DNA from 3 places in the Micromonospora sp. NPDC018662 genome. Region 1 is predicted to be linked to each of the others. Evidence: riboswitches for the same ligand, from Rfam matches in the RefSeq annotation. Region 1 holds a riboswitch; each other region holds the start of a gene.
The links. A riboswitch is a leader RNA that binds a small molecule or an ion and turns the genes downstream of it on or off. The one in region 1 is predicted to bind cyclic di-AMP.
Positions count from the first base shown of each region.

Region 2: another riboswitch for cyclic di-AMP. It lies ahead of ACH495_RS22830 (coiled-coil domain-containing protein); the one in region 1 lies ahead of ACH495_RS03750 (coiled-coil domain-containing protein).
Region 3: another riboswitch for cyclic di-AMP. It lies ahead of ACH495_RS01265 (NlpC/P60 family protein); the one in region 1 lies ahead of ACH495_RS03750 (coiled-coil domain-containing protein).

Region 1 covers NZ_JBISAC010000001.1:769,205-773,409, reverse strand. Annotated here, with positions in the region: gene ACH495_RS03760 (SHOCT domain-containing protein) at 125-304, shown strand; gene ACH495_RS03755 (YibE/F family protein) at 445-1,752, shown strand; cyclic di-AMP (ydaO/yuaA leader) riboswitch at 1,907-2,038, shown strand; gene ACH495_RS03750 (coiled-coil domain-containing protein) at 2,042-3,067, shown strand; gene ACH495_RS03745 (carbonic anhydrase) at 3,129-3,782, opposite strand; gene ACH495_RS03740 (helix-turn-helix transcriptional regulator) at 3,954-4,205, shown strand, end outside.
Region 2 covers NZ_JBISAC010000008.1:183,530-187,734, reverse strand. Annotated here, with positions in the region: gene ACH495_RS22840 (HelD family protein) at 1-286, shown strand, start outside; gene ACH495_RS22835 (cation diffusion facilitator family transporter) at 364-1,278, shown strand; cyclic di-AMP (ydaO/yuaA leader) riboswitch at 1,421-1,551, shown strand; gene ACH495_RS22830 (coiled-coil domain-containing protein) at 1,556-2,644, shown strand; gene ACH495_RS22825 (SRPBCC family protein) at 2,712-3,224, opposite strand; gene ACH495_RS22820 (STAS domain-containing protein) at 3,287-3,646, opposite strand; gene ACH495_RS22815 (hypothetical protein) at 4,120-4,205, shown strand, end outside.
Region 3 covers NZ_JBISAC010000001.1:258,936-263,140, forward strand. Annotated here, with positions in the region: gene ACH495_RS01260 (N-acetylmuramoyl-L-alanine amidase) at 1-1,377, opposite strand, end outside; cyclic di-AMP (ydaO/yuaA leader) riboswitch at 1,609-1,744, shown strand; gene ACH495_RS01265 (NlpC/P60 family protein) at 1,758-2,792, shown strand; gene dcd (dCTP deaminase) at 2,864-3,442, opposite strand; gene ACH495_RS01275 (pyridoxamine 5'-phosphate oxidase family protein) at 3,521-4,066, shown strand; gene ACH495_RS01280 (zinc metalloprotease) at 4,138-4,205, opposite strand, start outside.

The DNA of each region.
Region 1 (4,205 bases):
GGCCCGGTCCGGTCACGCCCCGGCCGCCGTACCGTCGAGGTGACGGCCGGGCCGGCGAACCGCCGGCCAGGCGTGACGGACGGAGGGCAGCCGGATGATGTGGCCGGGCCCGATGATGGGCTGGATGTGGATCTGGGCGCTGCTGGCGCTCGCGGTGCTGGCCGGGCTCGTCTGGCTGGTGTTCCGGCTGCCCGGGCCGGACGCCGCGAGGCCGGGCACGGCCCGGCGCATCCTCGACGAGCGGTACGCCCGCGGTGAGATCGACGAGGACGACTACCGGAGCCGGCGGGCCGGCCTGAGCTGATCCGCGCCTGCCGGGGTGGCCCGACCCGGCCTGGCTACCATGGCCGGCGGCGACCCGGGCGTGGTCAGGACGCGTCCGCGCCGACCGGTGCCCGACCGGTCCGGTGACCCGGTGCGCCGCGACCCGTTGGGAGGGCCGCCGTGGGCGCCGACCACACCCGTCCCGCCCCCGCCGCGCCGCCGGGCGTACGCCGGCTCCTGGTCGCGACCGTGGTGCCGCTCTTCGTGCTCACCGTGATCGCGGCGCTGGTGCTCTGGCCCCGGGGCGGCGGCCCGGAACCGGCCGGCGGCGAGAACGTGCCGCGCCACCACGGCACGGTGACCCGCGTGGTGACCGAGCCCTGCCCGCCCACGCCGGAGGCGCCCGAGGGCGGCGGCGGCCGGTGCGGCACCGTGACGGTCACCGCGGAGCAGGGCCCGGACGCCGGCCGGCAGGTCGAGACGCCGGTCCCCAACGGCCCCGGGGCGCCCCGGGTCGAGGTCGGCGACGAGGTGATCCTGGTCGAGCTGACCGACCCGGCCGACCCGTCGGTGAAGGCCTACAACATCGCCGAGCACCAGCGCGGTACGCCGCTGATCTGGCTGGTGGCGCTCTTCGCCGCCGCGATCGTGGCGTTCGGGCGCTGGCGCGGGCTGGCCGCGTTGGGCGGGCTGGTGGCGAGCTTCGCCATCCTGCTCGGCTTCGTGCTGCCCGGGATCGGCGCCGGCCGGTCCCCGCTGGCGGTGGCGATCGTCGGCGCCGCCCTGATCATGTTCGTGGTGCTCTACCTGACCCACGGGATCACCGCGCAGACGTCGGTGGCGGTGCTCGGCACGCTCGGCAGCCTGGTGGTCACCGGCGTGCTGGGCACGCTGGCCACGGCCGCCACCCACCTGACCGGCTTCGGCAGCGAGGACGCCACCACGCTGTCCATGTTCCGGGGCGACGTGGACCTGCACGGCCTGCTGCTGGCCGGCATCATCATCGGCTCGCTCGGCGTGCTGGACGACGTCACGGTCACCCAGGCGGCCACCGTCACCGAGCTGGCGCACGCCAACCCCGACCTGTCCCGGCGGCAGCTCTACCGGGCGGCCACCCGGGTGGGCCGGGCGCACATCGCGTCCACCGTCAACACCATCGTGCTGGCGTACGCGGGCGCCTCGCTGCCGCTGCTGCTCCTGCTGGTCGCCGACTCCCGCCCGGTGGGCGAGATCCTCACCAGCGAGTTCCTCGCCCAGGAGATCGTCCGCAGCGCGGTGGCGACGCTCGGGCTGATCGCCGCCGTACCGCTCACCACCGCGCTGGCCGCGGTCGTGGCCACCGCCGGGCGGCGCACGCCGTCGGCCGGGGCGTCGACGCCGCCGCCGGCCCGGCCACCGGCGGCCCGCGGCGAGGCGCTGGAGGCGCTCGGCGGGACGCCGGCCGACCGGTGGCCCGGCGACCGGGGAAGTACGGATGTCGCATGGTGACACTCCGCTGCGTGACGGCCCGCGTCAAACGCGATGCTGGTCACGCTGGGCAATGTCGAATTCTCGCGATTGGTCGGCTTCCGGGCGTAGATCCCCGGTCGACATCTCGGGTAACCTCGCTGCCGGTCACCGCCGAAGGCGCGCACCCGCGCCTGCGGTGCCGCCGCCCAATCGCCTCCGGGCGAGCCGGGGAACCAGGTACATGGGGTGAATCCGCGCGAGCGGTAGGGGCCACTTCCGTCCCGAACCCGTCAGCTAACCCGGTCGGCGGCCGACGGAAGGGAACACTGTGACGGCACCCCTGCGCCGCTGCTTGACACCCGTGGTGGCCGTGCTCGCCGCGCTCGCCGTGCTGGCCGGCCCGACCCCGGCCTCGGCAGCCCCGCACACCGCCGCCCCCAACCCCTCGGGGCACGCGGAGGACGACGACCCACCGCTCATCAGCGAAGCCGTCACCGCGGCCAACCGGAACTACCTCCAGGCCAAGTCCAAGTTGGACAAGTCGCGCAAGCGGCAGCTCCAGCTCGCGCTCGAGGTGAAGGCGGCGCAGAACCAGCTCGACGCGCTCAGCCCGCAGGTCACCGAGATCGCCGCGCAGTCCTACCGCACCGGTCGCGTCGGCGCGATGGCGATGCTGCTGGAGAGCGACTCGCCCGACTCGTTCGTCCGCCGGGCCAGCGCCCTGGACGAGCTCAACCTGTTCAACGCGCAGCGGCTCGCCGCCATCAACGAGGTGAAGACGCGCGCCGAGCAGGCCAAGATCGCACTCGACGCCGAGGTGCGCGAGCAGGAGAAGCAGACGAACGCGATGGCCCGCGAGAAGGTCGAGGCGCAGAAGGCGCTGAAGCTGGTCGGCGGGCTGGGCTTCACCGGCGGTCTGGTCTCGGCCACCTCACCGGTCGCCAAGATCGGCCCCGGCCGCACCGCCGACGGCGGATGGAAGTCCGAGTCGTGCAGCGAGAACGACCCGACCACCTCCGGCTGCGTCACGCCGCGCACCCTGCACGCGTACAAGGAGGTCAAGCGCGCCGGCTTCAACCGCTTCGTGGGCTGCTACCGCCCCGGCGGGCCGTGGGAGCATCCCAAGGGCAAGGCGTGCGACTGGTCGTTGCAGAACAGCGGCTTCGCACCGTGGCACAACAACGACACCCGCCGGTACGGCAACGAGGTGGCCGCGTTCCTCATCCGCAACGCCGACCGGCTGGGCATCTACTACGTGATCTGGAACCGGCAGATCTGGTTCCCGGCCACCGGCTGGAGTTCCTACAGCGGACCGTCGAACCACACCGACCACGTGCACATGTCGCTGCTCTGACGCGTACGCGAAAATGGGGGGTCGCCTTCGGGCGGCCCCTTTTCGGGTGTCCGGCGTGCGGTCAGCCGGCGAGCGCCGGGTCCGCCGGTGCGGCCGGCGCGGGCAGCGGGGCCGGCGACTGCGCCACCGTCCGCACCTCGCCGCCGCTGAGCCGGTAGGACATGCCGACCACCGCGCACGCTCCCCCGGCCACCCGCTCGGCCAGCACCGTCGAGCGGGCCAGCAGCGTCTCCACGGTCTGCGCGATGTGGACGTCGATGATGCCGTCGAGGTCCGCGACCTCCTGCCGGGCGGCCCGGAGCAGGCTGGGCGAGACGGCGTCCACCACCGCGCCCAGGTGCCCGGCCGGCGCGGAGCCGGTGCGGACCGCTTCCCGGGCCGCCTGGACCGCGCCGCACGAGTCGTGACCGAGCACCACCACGAGCGGCGTGCCGAGCACGGTCACCGCGTACTCGACGCTGCCGAGCACCTCGGGGCCGGCGGTGTGCCCGGCGGTACGCACCACGAAGAGGTCGCCGAGACCGCGGTCGAAGATGATCTCCGCGGCGAGCCGGGAGTCGGAGCAGCCGACGATCACCGCGAACGGGTGCTGGCCCTCGGCGACCGCGGCCCGGTGCCCGGCGTCCTGGTTCGGGTGCTGCGGCACGCCGGTGACGAACCGGTGGTTACCGGCCCGCAGTTCGGCGAGTGCCTCATCGGGGGTACTCGGGGTCATCGCAGCTCACCTCGTCCTCGGGCGGAACGACCGGGCCGGCCGGCGGCGGTGTCGGCCTCGCGACCCACCGTCACACGGGACCGAAGGCACGTCAAGATTTCGTGATACGCATTTCAGGCGTCACGGCCGCGCCGCGCTCCGGTTCCGACCAACTGCCCCGAACGCCATACGATGGCCACCATGGCGACCACACCAGGTGAGGACGGGAGCCGCCGGCACTGGACCTTCCTCACCAACCACGGGCACGTGCTGCTGGCCATCGCGCGCAACCCCACCGCGCGGCTGCGGGACGTGGCGGACGAGGTGGGCGTCACCGAGCGGGCGGCCCAGGCGATCGTCGCCGACCTGGAGGCCGGTGGTTACCTCCACCGCACCCGGGTGGGCCGGCGCAACGAGTACACGATCAACCCGAACGGCCGCTTC
Region 2 (4,205 bases), on a different contig from region 1:
GGCCACTGTCGAGGCGGCCCGGGTGCTGCTGACCGAGGTCGAGGGCACGGTCGGCGTGATCACGCCGGTGCCGCGCCGGGACGAGGTGGCGGGTTGGCTGGGCGAGCTGGGCGCCGGCCGGCTCCAGGTGGTCACCAGCCTCCAGGCCAAGGGCATGGAGTACGACGGGGTGGTGCTGGTCGCGCCGAGCGAGATCCGGGCCGACCCGGGTTCGGGGGTCCGCACGCTCTACGTCGCGCTGTCCCGGGCCACCCAGCGCCTGACCACGCTCGATCCGGTGGGGTGACACCGCAGTCACTTGCACACATAGCGATGTGAGCATAGATTGGGCCCGTCCGGGGCGCGGGACGGGAGGGTGTGTGCGTGGGCGCAGGCCATGACCACAGCGGTGCGGTGACCAACGCGGCGCACCGGCACCGGGGCCGACTCTGGGCGGCGTTCGCGCTGCTCGCCGTGCTGATGCTGGTCGAGGCGGTGGCCGCCGTGACGACCGGTTCGCTGGCGCTGCTCTCCGACGCCGGGCACATGTTCACCGACGTGCTCGGGATCGGCATGGCGCTCGCGGCGATCACCGCCACCCGTCGCGCCGGGACCGACCCGCAGCGCACGTTCGGGCTCTACCGGCTCGAGGTGCTCGCCGCGCTGGCCAACGCGGTGCTGCTCGGCGCCGTCGCGGTCTACGTCCTGATCGAGGCGGTACGCCGGTTCGGCGAGCCGCCGGAGGTTCTCGCCGGCCCGATGCTGGTGGTGGCCGTGCTCGGCCTGCTCGCCAACATCGCCGCGTTCGCGCTGCTGCGCTCCGGCGCGCAGGAGAGCATCAACCTGCGCGGGGCGTACCTGGAGGTGCTCGGCGACCTGCTCGGCTCGCTCGGCGTGATCGGCGCCGCGCTGGTCATCGCGGTCACCGACTGGTGGTGGGCCGACCCGCTGGTCGCGGTGGCGATCGGCCTGTTCATCCTGCCGCGCACCTGGCGGCTCGGCCGGGCCGCGGTACGCATCCTGGTGCAGGCCGCGCCGGAACACCTCCAGGTGACCGCCGTGCACGACCGGCTGACCGCCGTGCCCGGCGTGGCGGAGGTGCACGACCTGCACGTCTGGACGCTCACCTCCGGCATGGACGTGGCCTCGGCGCACCTGACCACCGACCCGGGCGCCGAGGTCGCCACCGTGCTGGCCGCCGCCCGGGCCGCGCTGCACGAGGACTTCTCGATCGATCACGCCACGTTGCAGATCGAACCCGGAGCGTCCACCGGTGCCTGCGGGCCGACCGGCTGGTAATGAGGACAGCCTTAAATCTGAGTGGCTATTGTTGACTTATGCCGGTTTTGCCCGGTTCTCGACGCCGGGTGACGGCGCCGGAACCGGGCAACGCCGGTAGGCTCGGTCGCGGCCACCCCGCAGGCGTCATCCGGCGTCGGCGGAGCGGCCGTCGCCTAATCGCCCGCGGGGCGAGCCGGGGAACCACGTACGTGGGGTGCATCCGCGTCAGCGGTAGGGATCTTCCGTCCCGAACCCGTCAGCTAACCCGGTCGGCGGTTGACGGAAGGACACGTGAATGCCCCCAGTGGCACCCGTACGACGAACGGCCGCCCGGATGGCGGCCCTGCTCGTCGCGATGCTGACCCTCGGCCTCGCGACGGCGCCGGTCTCCCCCGCCTCGGCGGCACCCGCGACCGGCCGGCTCGCCGCCGCGCCCGGCGACGACGACGAGGGCGGCACGCCGGCGCTGCGCGCCAAGCTCGACGCCGCCAGCAAGGGCTGGCTGGAGGCCAAGGCCGCGCTGAACCGGTCGGTGACCCGGCAGAAGCAGCTCAACGAACGACTCGTGACGATCGACGCGGAGCTGACCGAACGCAACGCCAAGGTCGGTGAGATCGCCGAGGTGGCGTACCGCACCGGCCGGATGGGCACCGCCGCGGCACTGCTCGGCAGCACCAGCCCGGAAGGCTTCATGGACCGGGCCGCCGCCCTGGAGACGGTCGCCGCGCACGAGGACCGGACACTGCGGGAGTTGATCACCACCCGCGACGAGGCGATCCGCACCCGTACCGCGCTCGACGGCGAGGTCCGCGAACAGCGCAAGCAGGTCACGGTGATGGCCAAGCGCAAGGAGCAGGCCGAGCAGGCGCTGGAGGAGGCCAACAACCGGCCGTCCGCCAGCAGCAGCGGCAGCAGCAGCGACGGCAGCGGAAGCCGGGGCACCTCCACGGCGAACGCGAAGCCGGCCAAGCGCAACTCGGACGGCTCCTGGCCGGCGGAGTCGTGCAGCGTGAACGACCCGACGCCGGCCAGCGGCTGCATCACCCCGCGTACGCTGCACGCCCTGCAACAGGCCAAGGCCGCCGGCTTCACCCGGTACGTCTCCTGCCACCGGCCCAGCGGCTCCGGCGAGCACCCGAAGGGTCGGGCCTGCGACTTCGCGGCGCAGAAGAGCGGCTTCGGTGGCGTGGCCAGCGGCGGCGACCGGACGTACGGCAACAACCTGGCCGCGTACTTCGTGCGCAACGCCGACCCGCTCGCGGTGCTCTACGTGATCTGGTTCAAGCAGATCTGGCTGCCCAGCAGTGGCTGGAAGTCGTACAGCGGGGGCAACGGCGACCCGTCCAGCGACCACACCAACCACGTGCACCTGTCGGTGTACTGACCGTCGCGACGGCACCCGGTCACACGCCGGGTGCCGTCGCACGCGAGCCGGCACGGGCGGGGCCCGGTCAGGCCGGTCGGCCCTCCAGGGTCGCGCCCAGGCGGGCGGCGAGGCCCAGGTGAGCGGCCCGCGCCTGGCGGAACGCGTAACCGAACAGCGGCGCCGGCGCGGTGAGCGTGATCTCCACGTCGATCCGCACCACGCCGTCGGGCTCGTCGCGCAGCCGGGTGTGGTTGCGGACCGTCGTCGCCGGCTGCTGCCGGGCCACGGTGACCACCTCGTCCTCGGTGGCGATCAGCACGTCCGCCTGGTAGGTCACCGGGAAGTGCAGCGGACCCAGCTCCAGCCGGTCGGTGATCGCGAAGCTGGCCAACGCGCCCGGACGGGGCGGCAACTGCCGGACCCGCACGATCAACGGATGCAGCTCGCCCTGCCGGCTCAGGTCGCCGAGCAGGGCCACCGCGTCCGCCCGGCTGCACCGGGCCTGCACGGTGTAGCTGAAGCTGTCGCTGCTCTGCAACCCGTCCCCCTCGCCGTCGTGGGTCCGGACGATCGTCCCGTACCGGGGGCGGCCTGGCAACGGGTCGAAGGTCCCCCGGTCGGCGGTGGCCGGGAGCAGGGTTCGGTGGCGCCGGGTGACGCTCAGGCGCCGGGGAGCACCTCGGGGGCGTCGTCGGCGAACCAGGGCTCCGGCGCGCCGAAGAGACCGAGCAGGCCGGTCACCCAGAGCTGTCGGTGCACGAACCGGCTCGGCTCGGTGACCACCAGCTTGACGCCGCTGACCTCGCAGGTCTGGAAGCCGGCGACCATGGCGCTGATGCCGACCGAGTCGATGAACGTGACGAGCCGCATGTTGAGCTCGATCCGGGCGGGACGCGCCTTCGCGAGCACCTCGGCGATCGCTTCCCGCACCTCGTACGCGGTGTCGACGTCGATCTCCCCACGGGGCGCGATCTGGACGACACCACCCGGACGCACCGATTTCACGATCGACAGGCTCACGCGAGCACCTCCACTCGCCCCAACGGGCGCCTCATCAGTACGCGGGCCGCGACCGAGAGTATTCCTCCAACGGCCCCGGTCGCCACCCCCCGGGATGAGCAATTCGCGGACTGGGCACACCTGGGCGAGCCCAATCCGGACCTCCGGGTTCCGATTTCCCTTCGACACGGACCAGTGACCGGCCGAACGACCGGACCGGGTCGGCCGATCCGCCGACCCAGGGTAGCGGGCCCGCACACCCCGCCGGGGTACCCGGTCCCCGGCGCGTACGGGTGATTCCGCCCACCCCGTCCCTTTCCCGCGCCGACACCGCCGGATCCCGGCACGGTGCCGTTCGCATGGCAAGCGGCACGGGAGGGGGTTTGGCGCGGGAGCGGTCGGGGCACTGCCCCCGGGGAGTGAACCGTGACGCGCCGGATGAACACCGGAGTCCGACCTGGCCGCCGGGCTTCGGCACCCGAGGAGGTAGAACGATGTTCGGATCCAGCCTGTTGGACCGCCGCAGCAAGCCCGAGCGGGTCGCGGACCAAGCATGGCAGCACCTGCTCTCCGCGGTCGG
Region 3 (4,205 bases), 510 kb from region 1:
GGTGGCGAAGTCCGGGTCGATGGTGACCAGCCCGGTACGTGACGTGCCGGTGGTCCGGAACGGCGCCTTCATCAGGTCGAAGTAGTGCGACCAGTCCCAGTAGGGGCCCGGGTCCCAGTGCATGCCCCCGACCGCGGCGGCGGTGATGCCGGGCACGTTGTCGTGGCCGATGATGTGCTGCCGGTCCATCGGGATGCCGAACTTCTGCGCCAGGTACCGGACCAGCTTGGCCGAGCTGCGGTACATCGCCTCGGTGTACCAGGTGCCCTGCCCGGCGAAGCCCTCGTGCTCCAGGCCGATGGACTTGGCGTTGACGTACCAGTTGCCGGCGTGCCAGCCGACGTCCTTGGCCTTGATGTGCTGGGCGACGTAGCCGTCCACCGACCGCAGCGTGTAGTGCCAGCCCAGGTAGTCGGCCCGCTTCACCAGGTCGACGCTGGGGTCGAAGTAGCCCTCGGTGTCGTGGATGACGATGTATTCGATCTTCTGCTGCTTCGGCCGGTTGCCCAGGTCGTGGTTGCCGTAGTCGCCCGGGTCGGCGCTGAGCTGCTCGTAGGGCGCGGGAATCCACTCGCAGGCCAGCCGCACCGGGCACTCCAGCCCGTCCGGCCGCGCGGCGTGGCGCAGCCCGAGCCGGGCCAGCCCGGACCGGTCCGGCTCGGCGGTGGTGGCGGCCAGCGTGACCCGCTGCCCGTCGTCGGTAGTCCGGGCCGCGCCCTGGCCGAGCTGGTCGTAGACCTCGTCGGCGAAGGCCGCCGCCGCGTCGGACGTGTCCGCGCCGGAGTAGCGGGCCACCGCGCCGTACCAGGCCGCGGCGTCGCTGCCGGCGCCGACCGGCCCACCCAGTGCCTTCTGGTACGACGCCAGCAGCGCCGCGCCCCCGCGGATGTTCGCGGCCGGGTCGGTGCGCAGCTTCTGCGCGTCCAGCCCGGTGAGCGTGGCGGCGGCGTCGAGCGTCTGGAGCGAGGCGGCCGGCAGCGGCGTCTCCCGGCTCGGCGTGGCGGCCGTGGCCGGGTCGAGCGTGAGCGGGCGGGATTCGTCGCCGCGCGGGTCCTCGTCCTCGTCGACATGGGCGCTGCCCGGCGTGGCGAGGACGTGCGCGGCGTCGGTCAGGTGCATCGGGCCGTAGCCGCCGCTGGTGCTGGGCTGGCCCGGGTGGGTGTCCCACCTCGACTCCAGGTAGGAGACACCGAGCAGCACGTTCTGCGGTACGCCGTACTCGGCCGCCGCGGCGGCGTACTGCTGCTGGCGGTCGCCGGTGGGCCGGTTCGCCTGCGGCGCGGCGCTCACCGGGCCGGTGGTGGCCAGCGCGGTGGCCGTCGCCACGGCGGCGGCGAGCAGCATCCGTCTGCTCGACGGCGGGGCTGAGAGGTGCATCGAACCTCCTGGACAGGGATGGGCGTCACTGCGTTCCCACCCTCACTCCACCCACCCGTGAGGTCAATACCTTTCCGGGTAGTAATCCGACATGAAAGAAAGCTTCATTCATGTCTGCGCGGCACATTCGGTACGGAGTGTCACGGCCGTTCGGGTTGCGGATCGATAACAGGAATCCCTACTCTGGTCAATCGTCGGCCGCACGTCTCACCGTCCAACCCGGTCGGTGACGGCCCGACACCGCCGAGTCGCCCACGGGCGAACCGGGGACCCAGGTACCTGGGGTGAATCCGCAGCCACTGCGGTAGGGCGTCTCCCTTCCCGCCCGAACCCGTCAGCTAACCCGGTAGGCGGTCAGGCAGAAGGAGTACGGACGCCCGGTGGCACACCATGCCCCGCGGCCGACGTCGAGCCGGTCGACCGACCGGTCCGCCGCCGTGCCGCGTTCCCGCTGGTCCCGTTTCACCACCACACTCGCCGCCCTGGTCGGCGCCGCGGTCGTCCTGACCGGTGGCGCGACGGCGGCGCACGCGGAACCCTCGGTCGCCGAGATCGAGGCCCAGATCGACCGCGACTGGAACAAGCTCGAACCCGTCATCGAACAGGTAAACGCCGTCCGTGAGCAGCTCGCGGTGCGCCGCAAGCAGGCCGACGCGCTCGGTAAGCAGATCGCTCCGCTCCAGGCCCGGGTGGACGCCGCGCTCGGCCAGGTCGGCGGGCTCGCCGCCGACGCGTACAAGGGCGACAACCTCTCCACCGTCAACGCGCTGCTGGGCAGTCGTTCGCCGAGCGAGCTGGTCAGCGGCCTGGAGCTGCTCGACCGCTTCGCGCAGCACCAGCAGGAGCAGGTCCACGACATCGCCGCGCTGCGCGACGAGCTGGCGGCGAAGAAGAAGCCGCTGGACGCGATGGTCGCCGACCTGAGCCGCACCGAGGCCCAGCTCGCGGCGAAGAAGAAGCAGATCGACGCCGAGATCGCCAAGCTCCAGAAGCTGCGGCTCAAGGTGTACGGCAACGGTGGTGGCGGCCCGCTGCGCCCGGCTCCCTGTCCCGCCGGGTATCCCGGTGGCGCGGCCGGGGTGGCGGTCAAGTTCGCCTGCGCCCAGATCGGCAAGATCTACGTGTGGGGCGCGGCCGGCCCGGACCACTTCGACTGCTCGGGTCTGACCATGGCGGCCTGGGCGAAGGCCGGGGTCTCGCTGCCGCACAACGCCCGTCAGCAGCACAACGTGACGACGCGGGTCAGCCGTGCCGAGCTGCGCGCCGGTGACCTGGTCTTCTACTACGGCGACCTGCACCACGTCGGAATGTACGTCGGTGACGGCTGGGTGGTGCACGCCTCCCAGTCGGGCAAACCCATCACCATGAAGCGCGTCGACGACGGCGACATCAACAGCTACGGCCGCCCCGGCTGAGGTGTAAGGAGGGGCCCCCTGTTAACGCATTCTGCATAGGAGGGGGCCCCGCTTAACAGCAGCGGACGGCGTCAGCGGGTCGGCCAGGTGCGCCAGCTCTGCCAGGACCGGCTCGGCGTCGGGCCGCGCTGGCCCTGGTAGCGCGAACCGTAGACGGCCGAGCCGTACGGGTGCTCGGCCGGTGACGAGAGCCGGAAGATGCACAACTGACCGATCTTCATGCCCGGCCAGAGCGTGATCGGCAGGTTCGCCACGTTGGACAGCTCCAGCGTGACGTGGCCGGAGAAGCCCGGGTCGATGAAGCCGGCGGTGGAGTGCGTCAGCAGACCGAGCCGCCCCAGCGACGACTTGCCCTCCAGCCGGCCGGCCAGCTCCTCACCCAGCGAGATCACCTCCAGCGTGGAGGCGAGCACGAACTCGCCCGGGTGCAGCACGAACGGCTGCCCCTCGGGAACCTCCACCATCGACGTCAGGTCGTCCTGCTGCATCGACGGGTCGATGTGCGTGTAGAGGTGGTTGTTGAAGACCCGGAACAGCCGGTCCAGGCGTACGTCGATGCTGGACGGCTGCACCAGCGTGGGCTCGAAGGGCTCCAGCGCGAGGGTGCCCGCCTTGATCTCGGAGACCAGGTCGCGGTCGGAGAGCAGCATCGGAACACTCTAGCGACCGGTGTGCGTGACCAGCGTGTCGGACTACATCTTCGTACACGTGTTCGATAGAATGTCGGCATGGCTTCCTGGTCCGAATTCGCCGCCGACGAGCCCCGACTCGCCGCCGAGATCCGCCTTCTGATCCAGCAGTACGGGCCGGGCTTCGGCTACCTCGCCACGGTCCGCGCCGACGGCGGCCCCCGGGTGCACCCGGTGTCGCCGCTGATCACCGACGACGGGCTCTGGTGCTTCGTCATCGATTCGCCGAAGCGCCGCGACCTCGAACGTGACGGCCGCTACGCGCTGCACTCCTTCCCGCCCGAGGAGAGCGACGACGAGGCTTACGTGGCCGGCCGGGCCCGTCCGGTGACCGACCCGGCGACGGTGTCGCGGCTGACCCGGCTCGGCCGGGCGGCGCCGCAGGGTGACTGGCGGCTGTTCGAGTTCTCCGTCGACGTGGCCATGCTGACCCGGCGCGATCCGGTGGCCCTTCCCGGCGTCGGCCGGCCGCAGGTGCGGCTCTGGCTCGACCCGGGGGAGGCGGCACCCGCTCGGCTGGGCGCGCTCGTCCCGGAGGGCCGGCGTGGCCGGCACGGCTTCGACACCCGCCGCCCGGCCGCCTGACCGGGCCCGGAAACGCCGGTGCCGGCCCCGTCCGCAGACAGGGCCGGCACCGGTACGTGGTGCGGCGGCGGTCAGGCCGCGCGGTAGGCGTTCCACGCGGTCAGCATGCGGCTCGCCTGGCCGGCGGTGAACTGGTACA